2 linked regions of the Methyloterricola oryzae genome follow. The protein of the gene in region 2 interacts with the protein of the main gene of each other region in a pairwise test. Links are inferred from orthologs where the notes say so. Each region holds a gene or a part of one and is shown on either strand. Other genes may lie near its edges.

Region 1 (6,462 bases), on a different replicon or contig from region 2:
GATGACCAAGACACCCTCGGCGACGCCTTCGATTTCATTGCCCTGGGCATCGACGATGGCGGGCACCACGCCAAAGAAGGGCAGGGTGGCGGAGCCCGGCTTGAGGCGCGTGGCGCCGGGCAGGGGCGTTATCATGATGCCGCCGGTTTCGGTCTGCCACCAGGTGTCGACGATAGGGCAGCGGGCCTCGCCCACCACGTGGTAATACCACTCCCAGGCTTCGGGGTTGATGGGCTCCCCTACCGAGCCCAGGATTCGGAGGCTGCGGCGGCTGGTATGGGTGACCAGTTCATCGCCCAGTCCCATGAGCATGCGGATGGCGGTGGGCGCGGTGTAGAAGATGTTGACCTGGTGCTTGTCGATCACCTGCCAGAAGCGGTCAGGCTTGGGGTAGGTCGGGACGCCTTCGAACATGAGGGTTATGGCGCCATTGCACAAGGGGCCGTAAACGATGTAGGAGTGGCCGGTGACCCAGCCTACGTCGGCGGTGCACCAATAGACCTCGCCTTCCCGGTAGTCGAACACGTACTTGTGGGTCATCGCGGCGTAAAGCAGATAACCGCCCGTGCTGTGCAGCACGCCCTTGGGCTTGCCGGTCGAGCCCGAGGTGTAGAGGATGAACAAGGGATCCTCGGCATCCATGGATTCGGGGGGGCACTGTTCTTCTGCCGCGGACACGGCTTCATGGAACCACAGGTCGCGCCCATCCACCCAGTTGATGCGGCCCCCCGTGTGTTTCACCACGAAGACTTTTTCCACCTGCGGGCATTCTCGCAGGGCCTTGTCCACGTTGGCCTTGAGCGGCACCGTCTTGCCGCCGCGCCGCCCCTCATCGGCGCAGATGGCGAAATGGCAGTCTGCATCCAGGATGCGGTCCTTGAGCGCATCGGCCGAGAAGCCTCCGAACACGATGGAATGGATGGCGCCGATACGGGCGCAGGCGAGCATGGCCACCGCCGCCTCAGGGATCATGGGCATGTAAATGCAGACCCGGTCCCCCTTGCGCACACCCTGCACCTTCATGGCATTGGCGAAGCGGCACACCGCCCGGTGCAGTTCGGCATACGTCAGGCGCCGCGTGTCATTGGGGTCGTCACCTTCCCAGATGATGGCGGTTTGTTCCGCTCGGTCGGCCAGGTGCCGGTCCAGGCAGTTGTAACTCACGTTGAGACGGGCGCCCTCGAACCAGCGGATGTCGCCGGTGTTGAAGTCGAATCGGGACACGCTGCGCCAGGGTTGCTCCCAGTCGACGAACTGCACGGCCTGCTCGGCCCAGAACGTGTCGGGTGATTGCACCGACTGCTGGTAAAGGGCCTGATAGCGTGCCTGGTTGATGTGAGCGCTGCCGGCCGCGGCGGCCGGAACCTCATAAATCTTGTCGTCGGACATCGCATGTCTCCGTTATTTTGGCCGGGTTGAGGGACCCGCAGACAATTTTGACAAAAAACCACACGCACAGCGAGATGTTCCCTGACCGACTCTACCTCTGCGACAACCGAGACGGCCGGGTTTCTATGGTAAACTGTCATAGCAATATGAGTAGTTGCCGGAATCCCTGACTATGACAGAACAACAAATCAATAATGCGCTGGAGGAACTCCGCCGTGAGATCGAGCGGCTCGATCTGAGCGACACGGAAACCAAAGAGCGGCTTACCGGTCTCGTGGAGAGCATAGAGCAGCGCATGACGGCGGCACCCGGGGTGGTGGAAGAGGACCAACCCGACCTGCTCAACGAAATGAACGATGCCGTTACCCAGTTCGAAGTGGAACACCCGCGTATCACGGGTATCCTCAACGACATCATGATGGCCTTGAGTAGCAGCGGTATCTGAGTCGCCGGCGCCCGTTGCTTCCCGGCGCGGGCGCTTCTCCATTTCGCCGGTCCTGGCCACGCGCAGGGCGGGCCCTTTGTCACAGCGCCCCGAATTCTCGAATTAGTGCTCCCTCAGGGTGCCAGACGGTTCAAAAAGCCGCGCCCACCCATCTGGCGCATCTGCCTCATGATCCACTGCCGGCGTTTCAGCACGTAGTTGCTGGGGCGGTCCGCGCGCAATACCACGGGGTTCGGAAGCACCGCCGCCAGCAGCGCGGCTTCGGCAGTCGTCAGGTCGCTCGCGGGCTTGTGAAAGTACGTCTCGGCGGCAGCGGTGACACCGTATATTCCTTTGCCGAATTGTGCGATATTCAGGTAAGTTTCCAGTATGCGTCGTTTCGGCCAGAGGCTTTCCAGCAGAACGGTGAAATAGGCTTCCAGCGCCTTGCGCCAGAGACTCTTGCCGGAGTAGAGGAACAGGTTCTTGGCCGTCTGCTGGCTGATGGTGCTGGCCCCGCGTAAAGGCCGGCCCTTGCGATTTGAACTGATGGCCCGGCTGATGGCATGAAAATCGAAGCCATCGTGCTCCGGAAACAGTTGATCCTCCGAGGCCATGACCGCCAAGGCCGCTTCGGGCGAAATGGCATCCCAGGCAGTCCATTGGTACCTGAGGTCGAGATGCTGGCCTGTCAGCAGCGCGCCGGCCCAGGCCTCCAGCATGAAGGCACTGGTGGGGGGCGGCAGCCAGCGTAAGGCGATAACCGGCAGCACGCTGGCCAGCAGGATCGCGAACAGGATGCGGAAAGCCAGGCGTCGCGTCGAACGCGGAAGGCTGGCTGGAAAGAAATAGCGCCGGCGGGTTTCAGTCACGAAAGGCGGTTGTCAGGTCTTGTGTCCGGCGGTAAGGCCGGGGAGGCAGATCATCATGAGCGCTCAAAGGCTTTTGGCGGTAATTCTGGCGTGTATTGTGACAGGCTGCGCCACATCCTACGATATCAGCCGCGACTTCGATCCCGGTACCAACTTTTCCAGGCTCCATACCTTCTCCTGGATGCCCGATGGGAATACCGGCAGCGGCGACGCCGTGGTGGATACGGACACCCTGTTGCTTGAGCGTGTGCAAAATGCGGTCGAACAGGCCCTGCTGGCAAAAGGCTACCGCAAGGAACTGGTTCCGGGTAAAGCGCCAGACTTTTGGGTGACTTTCCACGCGGCCTTGAAGCGCAAGGTGGAGGTCACCACCTACAGTGGTTATTACGGTTATGGCTGGTGGGGCTATCCCTGGGGCTACATGGGTGGCGGATTGGGGCCACAGGCCTACGTTCGGGACTATGACGAGCGGGTGATCGTGCTCGATTTCGTCAATCCGGGGACGCGCAAGCTGTTGTGGCGGGCCACGGCGCGCAATGCCCTGGACGAGGATCTCACGCCGCAGCAGCGTACCGAGCAGATTGACCGCATCATCCGCCAGATGTTGAAGGCCTTTCCCCCCTTGCCAGCACGATGAGGCGCCGCCGTCAACGGGATGGCATGACGGCGAACAACTCCGTGGCGGCGAAACTTCGGGAGCGGCGCCCCTCGGACAGATCCCGGTAATACAGCTTGACCCGGTAGTTGCCGGCGGGCAGGTGGCCAAGCTCGATGCGGCCGTACAGAGCGCCCGGCGCCTGCGGCAGTCCGCCAAGCGGCACGCCGGGCGTGACGGCCTGAAGACACGTCTCCTCGAAGCTTACGGTGATCTCGATGTCTCTCCCTCGGGTGGTGGTGTCGATCACTTCCCTCCCGCAACCCCGGCGCGGGTAGCTGATGGCGATGGCTTCGCTGGTATGCGGGTCCGGCGGAATGACAAAGATCGAATTCCCGCCCGCGACGCCGGGCCAGGCGTCTCGGAGGCAGAGTCCCTGCATCAGAACCACGAGGACGCCCGGGAGCACACGCCGGATGTTCACGTCTTCCCCCCGGCGCCCCGTTCGCGCAACCATTGCCTGCCCCAGATCTGGACATAAAGGCCGCCGCTCAGCAGGGTCGTGGCCAGGGTCGCCAGAGCCACCACATCGATCAGGAAAGCAGGCGCGGGCAATGCGCTTTGTCTGCAGAGCACCAGGAATACATAGAAAAGCTGCAGGAAGGTATTGATCTTGCTGGAGATCAAGGGCTGGCCATCGTAGGGGCCGAGTAGCAGGTAGTAGGCCGAGGCACCCAGGACAATGACCAGGTCACGCAGCACCACGGCGGCCACCAGCCAGATCGGCATCAGTCCCTGCCATCCGCCCACGATAAAGCAGGAGAGCAGCAGCAGTTTATCGGCAGCCGGATCGAGGAAAGATCCCAACCGGCTCTGCCAGCCGTAGCGCTTGGCCAGAAACCCGTCCAGGCCATCGGAAACGCCAGCCAGGACGAACAGACCCAGCGCCCACGCATAGCGCCCGGCCAACAGCAACTGCACCACGGGAACCACCAGCAGGATGCGCAGCATCGAAATGAGGTTCGGCAGGTGTCGAGCTTCCAACTTCATCGGCAGGGTCCTGCTGGTGGGTCAACTGCATGCGGCATCCTGATGGTTGCCGACAATTCCGCCCGCAGTGCGCGGGATGGCGTTGTACAATAATGCCTTCAGGATGACCCGCGCCATTGTAGCGAGTCCATCTTTCCAACCCAATACGCAGTTTTGAGGAATCGCCTTTGAATACGACTCCCGATCAGGGTCTCAGCTACAAGGACGCCGGTGTCGATATCCATGCCGGCAATCAACTGGTGGAGCGCATCAAGCCCATTGCGTCACGCACCCGGGTTCCTGGCGTGCTGGCCGGTCTCGGCGGCTTTGGCTCGCTGTTTGAATTGCCCCTGGAGCGCTTTCGGCAGCCGGTGCTGGTGGCCGGCACGGATGGAGTTGGAACCAAACTGAGACTGGCGATTGAAACTGGCCGGCACGCCGGTGTAGGCATCGATCTCGTGGCCATGTGTGTAAACGATATCGTGGTGCAGGGTGCCGAGCCGCTGTTTTTTCTCGACTACTACGCGACCGGCAAACTGGACGTGGACGCGGCGGCGGCGGTGATCGAGGGCATCGGGCGCGGGTGCGAACTGGCGGGCTGCGCCTTGGTGGGCGGAGAGACAGCGGAAATGCCCGGCATGTACGCGGCCGGTGACTACGATCTGGCGGGTTTTTGCGTTGGCATCGTTGAAAAGGAACGCATCCTGGACGGCACCCGCGTGGCCCCCGGTGACGTGCTGATCGGCTTGCCTTCCTCTGGACCCCATTCCAACGGCTATTCCTTGATCCGCAAGGTACTGGAGAAGTCTGGGGCCGGTCTCGAGCAGGCCTTCGACGGCGCTACCCTGGGCGAGCGCTTGCTGGAGCCGACGCGCATCTACGTCAAGTCCCTGCTGGCGCTGCTGGCGGAGGTCCCCGTGCACGCCCTGGCGCATATCACGGGCGGCGGTTTCACCGAGAACCTGCCGCGGGTGCTGGCGCCGACCACGGGGGCGCTCATCGATCTGGATGCCTGGCCTTTGCCCCCGGTGTTCGGCTGGTTACAGAACCAGGGGGGGATCGCCCAGGACGAGATGTTGCGCACGTTCAATTGCGGCATCGGCATGCTGGTCTGCGTGGCGGCCGCCGATGCCGAGCGTGCGCTGCAGGTGTTGAGGGCGCAGGGCGAGGCGCCCGTGGTGCTGGGGGAGATCGTCGCGGGCGAACCGGTGGTCGGCTACCGCGCCAGCCTGCAACCCGCTTGAACGTAGTCGCGTCGCTCGAACCGCGCGCATCATTTTGAAAACCCATGGGAGACCGTTTGATGGATCTGGCCGTCGTTGTGCCCGTGCACAATGAAGAGGAAAACCTCGAGCCCCTGTTGAGGGAGATTGACAACGCCCTGGCGGGCGTGTGTGAGCACGAAATCATCTATGTGGATGATGGCAGCACCGACGCCACCCGCGCCCGGCTTCAGGCGCTGAAGCAGGCGTTTCCGCGTCTGCGGGTATTGATGCATGCGCGAGCCTGCGGCCAGAGCACGGCCCTGATGACGGGCGTGCGTGCCGCCCGCGCAGGGGTGATCGCCACCCTGGACGGAGATGGGCAGAACGATCCCGCCGACATCCCCCGCTTGCTGGTGTCCCTGCGTGAACTGCAACAGGAGCAGCCCTTGGCCATGGTGGCGGGGTATCGCCGCAAGCGCAAGGACACCGGGTGGCGCAAATTCTCCTCGCGGGTGGCCAATGCGGTGCGCGGCGGCCTGTTGGGGGATCAGACCCCGGATACGGGCTGCGGGCTCAAGGTCTTCTCGCGGGAGGTGTTTCTGCTACTTCCCTATTTCGACCACATGCATCGCTTTCTACCAGCCCTGGTGCAGCGCGCCGGTGGTAAGGTCATCTCGGTGGAAGTCAACCACCGGTCCAGGCTCAGTGGTCAGTCCAAGTACGGCACCTGGCATCGATTGTGGGTCGGCATCGTTGATTTGTTCGGCGTCATGTGGCTGCAGCGCCGCGCCCGGGTGCCGCAGGTGGAAGAAGGCTGAGGGCTCGCCCGGCAGATGCGCGATTCCCCGCGAGCTCTGAGGAGCCGCGAGGCGGTCGCCTCGTTCAGAACATGCCGAGCTGCAGCTTGGCGACCTCGGACATCATTTCCCGCGACCAGGGTGGATCGAA
Region 2 (4,743 bases):
CCGGGAAAAGGGCAAACATCCGGCGACCCGCAGCTTTCAGGCGATACGCATTGCCTTGAACGGTGAGTTGGAGGCATTGGAGCAGGCTTTAGAGCAGGCCGTCAAGGTGCTGCGTCCAGGGGGCAGGCTGGTGGTGATCGCCTTTCATTCGCTGGAAGACCGTATCGTCAAGCGCTTCATGCGCGACCAGGAACGGGGCCGGCCGCTACCCGCCCATCTGCCCGTGCCTATCGAGCATCGGGCGCGACTGCGTCGGGTCGGCAAAAAGCGCCTGCCATCGGCCGACGAGGTTCAGGCCAATGTGCGCGCGCGCAGCGCCGTCATGCGGGTAGCCGAGCGGGTGGCGGCATGAGGAGCATCCTGGTGCTGCTGCTGATCGTGGTGGTTTCGGCCTTGGGCGTGGTTTACACCAAGTACCGGTCACGCATGTTGTTCGCTGAAATCCAGCGCCTGGAGCAGGAACTGGACGGCTATGAAGTGGAGCTTGGGCAGTTGCAGCTCGAGCAGAATACCTGGGCGGAACACAGCCGCATCGAGCGTCTGGCCCGCACCCGGTTGGGGATGGATTTGCCCCGCAGGGAATCGATCATTTATGTCAAACCTTAGTATTGGCAAGCTACCATGATGGTCATCAGTAATACCAGACGGATCGATGAAACGGACTACGCCGGTCGCTGGCGTTTCCTCTTGATTGCCATGATGTGCGCCATGCTGGTACTCGTGGGGCGCGCTATCAAACTGCAGGTGCTGGACCGCCAGTTCCTGATCCAGCAAGGTGACATGCGCCACGTCGGCGTGGTGCCGGTTCCGGCGCACCGCGGCCGCATCCTTGACCGCAACGGCGAATTGCTCGCCATCAGTTCCCCCGTCAAATCCGTTTGGGTCAATCCCAAGGAGTTCGAGGCGAGCGACCAGGATGTCAAAGCCTTGGGCGATGCGATCGGGATGAGCCCTAAGGAGATCCGGCGGCGCACGTCCAATTCCGGCCGCGGCTTCGTCTATCTGAAACGGCGCATGAGTCCGGAGATGGCTGACCAGGCTATCGCAATCGGCATTCCCGGTGTCTACGCGGAGCGGGAGTACCAGCGCTATTACCCCACAGGCGAAGTGGCGGCCCACATGCTGGGGTTCAACAATATCGACGACAGCGGTCAGGAAGGCATGGAACTGGCCTACAACGACTGGCTGAAGGGTGTGCCCGGCGCCAAGCGCATCATGCGTGACGGCAAGCGGCGCATCATCGAGGACGTGGAAGTGCTGCGCATGCCGTCGGCAGGCAAGGACCTCAAGCTGAGTATCGATCAGCGTCTGCAATACCTGGCCTACCGCGAGCTGAAGCGAACCGTGCTGCAGCACCGAGCGAAGTCGGGCACGCTGGTCCTTCTGGATTCGGAGAGCGGCGAGGTGCTGGCCATGGCCAATCAGCCGTCCTTCAATCCCAACAGCCGCGCCCGTATCAGCGGCAACGTCTCCCGCAACCGGGCCATTACCGATCTGTTCGAGCCCGGCTCCACCATCAAGCCGTTCGGCGTCGCCTGCGCCATGGAATTGGGCAAAATCGGGCCCGGCACGGTGTTCAACACCAGCCCGGGGCAGTTGCGCGTGGGCAGCAATGTGGTGAAGGACGTGCACAACTACGGCGTCCTGGATGTGGCCCACATTCTGCAAAAGTCCAGCAACGTGGGCATGACCAAGATCGCCCTGAACCTGCCGTCCGGCAAGCTTTGGGCTTTCTACAACAACCTGGGTTTCGGTCAGGGGCTGGAGACCGGTTTTCCCGGCGAGGCGAGCGGCCGGCTCTCCAACCACCAGAACTGGGGTCCGTTCCACCAGGCGACGCTGTCCTTCGGCTATGGTCTCTCAACTTCCGCGCTGCAACTGGCGAGGGCGTATTTGTCCTTGGCCAACGGTGGCGAAATACCGATGGTGGGCCTTTTGAAGCGGGAGAAGCCGCCTGAAGTCCACCGCATCATGTCGGCCAAGACCGCCAACAGCGTGAAAACCATGCTGGAGGCTGTGGTGACCCGCGAGGGAACCGCCATCAAGGCCGCCATCCCCGGATACCGCGTAGCCGGCAAGACCGGCACGGTCAAGAAAAGCGGCGCCCATGGCTATCAGCAGGGCGCTTACCTGTCGCTGTTCGCCGGCATGGCGCCAGCGAGCAAACCCAAATTGGTGATGATCGTGATGATCGACAATCCTACAGCGGGCGAATACTACGGCGGCGCCGTGGCGGCCCCCGTATTTTCCACGGTGATGGAAGGCGCCCTGCGCCTGCTGAATATCGCGCCTGATCAGGAGGAACCGCCGGTAATTACCGTCGCCCAGGAAGGTGCCATATGATGCCGGCCAAGGACACGCCCCCCGACCTCAGGCTCGACCGGCTCCTGGAGGGGCTGGTCGAAGGCGGCCCCGGCGTGCCCTCGCTGGTGGTACGCGGACTCTCACTCGATAGCCGGGACATCTGTCCCGGCGACGTGTTTTTTGCGCTGGCGGGAACCCGTTGCCACGGCCTCCGCTACGCCGAGGCCGCCATTGCCGCCGGCGCTTGCGCCATTCTGTATGAGCCCGCGGAAGGCGGCACGGAACTGGCGCGTGGCATCAGCGCGGTTCCCTGCGTGCCTGTGGCGGGACTGCAGCAGCGGGTGGGCCAGATCGCCGACCGCTTTTACGGCGAGCCCTCGCGCCATCTGGACATCATCGGCATCACCGGGACCAACGGGAAGACCTCCTGCAGCCATTTCCTCGCTCACGCCCTGAACAATCACCGGCCGGCTGCCGTCATCGGCACCCTGGGCTGGGGTGTGCTGGGCGAACTGTCCAGTACCAGTCATACCACGCCGGATGCCATCGAGGTGCATGCCCTGCTGGACCGCTTGCGTGGGCAGAACGTGCGTGCCGTCGCCATGGAGGCTTCCTCCCACGGATTGGTGCAGGGACGTGTCAACGGTGTGCGCTTTCGCGGCGGACTGTTCACCAATCTCAGCCGCGATCACCTGGACTATCACGGCAACATGGAAGCCTATCTGGATGCCAAGCTCCGTCTGGTGCGCTGGCCCGAGCTGAATTTCATAGCCTTCAATCTCGATGACCCCAGCGCCGAAGGTGTACTGCGCGCTGCCCCGGCGGGTCTGCGTCGCCTCGCCTACACCCTGAATGCCGCCCGCGGTAGGACCGTGGATGCCGAACTCGTGTGCGCCAGCGCCGTCGCCCAGCGTGGTGACGGCGTCTCTTTTCGAGTCAGCCATTCCTTCCTCGAGGCCGAGGTCTCGGCGCCGCTGTACGGGCGCTTCAATGTCGAAAACCTGCTGGGCGTCACTGCCGTGCTGCTGGGCATGGGCTATTCGCTCGGCGAAGCCGCGCGCCGCGTCAGCCGGGTCAAGGCCGTGCCGGGCCGCATGGAGCGCTTCTCCGCGCGTTCTGGCTATGAGGTCATCGTCGATTATGCACACACTCCCGATGCCCTGGAGAAGGTGCTGGACAACCTGCGCCAGCACTGCAAGGGTCGCCTGACGGCGGTTTTCGGCTGTGGTGGCGACCGTGACAAGGGCAAGCGCCCTCAGATGGGAGCCATCGCCGAGCGGCTGGCGGACCGTGTCATCGTAACCGACGACAATCCGCGCACCGAGGACGGTCAGCGCATCGTGGAGGAAATCCTGGCGGGCTGTCAGGCGCCTTCGCAGTTGCGCGTGCAGCGTGATCGCCGCGCCGCCATTGCGGAAGCCCTTGCCGATGCTCGCCCCGGCGACATGGTGCTGGTGGCCGGCAAGGGGCATGAAGACACCCAGGACATAGGCGGGATCAAGCACCCGTTCAGTGACCGCGTGGTCGTGTGCGAGCTGTTGCAGGCCATGGGCCAGGGAGTGTCGGATGCGACTGATTGATCTGGCGACGGCCGCCGGAGGTGCGCTGTCCGGCGCGGACGCCGAATGTGGCGGTGTCAGCATCGACACCCGTACCCTGAAGCCTGGCCAATTGTTCGTCGCGATACCGGGCGCCCGCGTTGATGGGCATGACTTTGTCGCTGCCGCGGCGGCGGCCGGTGCCTGTGCGGCTCTGGTGGAGCGTCCCGTGGACGTTACGCTGCCGCAGATCGTGGTCCAGGACGCCCGTCTCGCCCTGGGAAGGATAGGCAACGCCTGGCGCAAGGCCTTGCCCGTAACCGTGGTGGGCGTCACCGGCAGCAATGGCAAGACCACGGCAAAGGAAATGGTCAGCGCCATTCTGGGCGTCCATGCCCCGGTTTTGAAAACGGTGGGTAACCTGAACAACGATTTAGGGGTGCCCTTGACCCTGGCGCGTCTCCGTCCGGAGCACCGCTATGCGGTGATCGAAATGGGCGCCAATCATCCGGGCGAGATCGCTTATGTGGCAGGGCTCGCCGCGCCGGAAGTGGCGCTCATCACCAATGCCGGCGATGCCCATCTGGAGGGGTTTGGTAGCCGCGACGGGGTGGCGCGGGCCAAGGGCGAAATGATCGGGGCCTTGCTGGCGGACGGTGTCGCGGTGCTCAACGCCGACGACGCCTACATCGGCTTTTGGCGTGGGCTGGCCGGGGAGCGCAAAGTCATCAGTTTCGGCTTTCACGAAACGGCCGACGTGCGCGGCCTGACAGAGACTGTCCGGGTGTCCCACGAGGCGGATGGGTTCCATACCCTTTTCGACTATGTCATCGGGGGAGTGAGGCGCCAATTGGCCCTGCGTCTCGCGGGCCGGCACAACGTCGCCAATGCCCTCGCTGCG

The links.
Region 1: the proteins of EK23_RS10745 (region 2) and mtgA interact in binary tests that used the Escherichia coli proteins (3 or more experiments, as listed by UniProt). The link is inferred for Methyloterricola oryzae from one-to-one orthologs.

What each region holds. Positions count from the first base shown.
Region 1 is NZ_JYNS01000008.1:113,332-119,793, reverse strand. The notes cover bases 817-3,600. They hold mtgA (monofunctional biosynthetic peptidoglycan transglycosylase), read right to left. Parts: upstream 2,686-3,600; coding sequence 1,948-2,685; downstream 817-1,947. Other genes in these bases: EK23_RS12390 (hypothetical protein), read right to left, coding at 3,333-3,600; EK23_RS12395 (DUF4136 domain-containing protein), read left to right, coding at 2,741-3,322; EK23_RS12405 (DUF4404 family protein), read left to right, coding at 1,562-1,834; acs (acetate--CoA ligase), read right to left, coding at 817-1,389. Outside these bases: more of acs, read right to left, coding at 1-816; more of EK23_RS12390, read right to left, coding at 3,601-3,764; EK23_RS12385 (CDP-alcohol phosphatidyltransferase family protein), read right to left, coding at 3,761-4,330; purM (phosphoribosylformylglycinamidine cyclo-ligase), read left to right, coding at 4,498-5,553; EK23_RS12375 (glycosyltransferase family 2 protein), read left to right, coding at 5,613-6,332; putative Fe-S cluster assembly protein SufT, read right to left, coding at 6,397-6,462. UniProt on the Escherichia coli protein: Peptidoglycan polymerase that catalyzes glycan chain elongation from lipid-linked precursors. May play a role in peptidoglycan assembly during cell division in collaboration with other cell division proteins.
Region 2 is NZ_JYNS01000006.1:226,753-231,495, reverse strand. What follows is about bases 1-2,982. They hold EK23_RS10745 (peptidoglycan D,D-transpeptidase FtsI family protein), read left to right. Parts: upstream 1-621; coding sequence 622-2,343; downstream 2,344-2,982. Other genes in these bases: EK23_RS10740 (UDP-N-acetylmuramoyl-L-alanyl-D-glutamate--2,6-diaminopimelate ligase), read left to right, coding at 2,340-2,982; ftsL (cell division protein FtsL), read left to right, coding at 349-606; rsmH (16S rRNA (cytosine(1402)-N(4))-methyltransferase RsmH), read left to right, coding at 1-352. Outside these bases: more of EK23_RS10740, read left to right, coding at 2,983-3,884; EK23_RS10735 (UDP-N-acetylmuramoyl-tripeptide--D-alanyl-D-alanine ligase), read left to right, coding at 3,871-4,743. UniProt on the Escherichia coli protein: Essential cell division protein that catalyzes cross-linking of the peptidoglycan cell wall at the division septum. Required for localization of FtsN.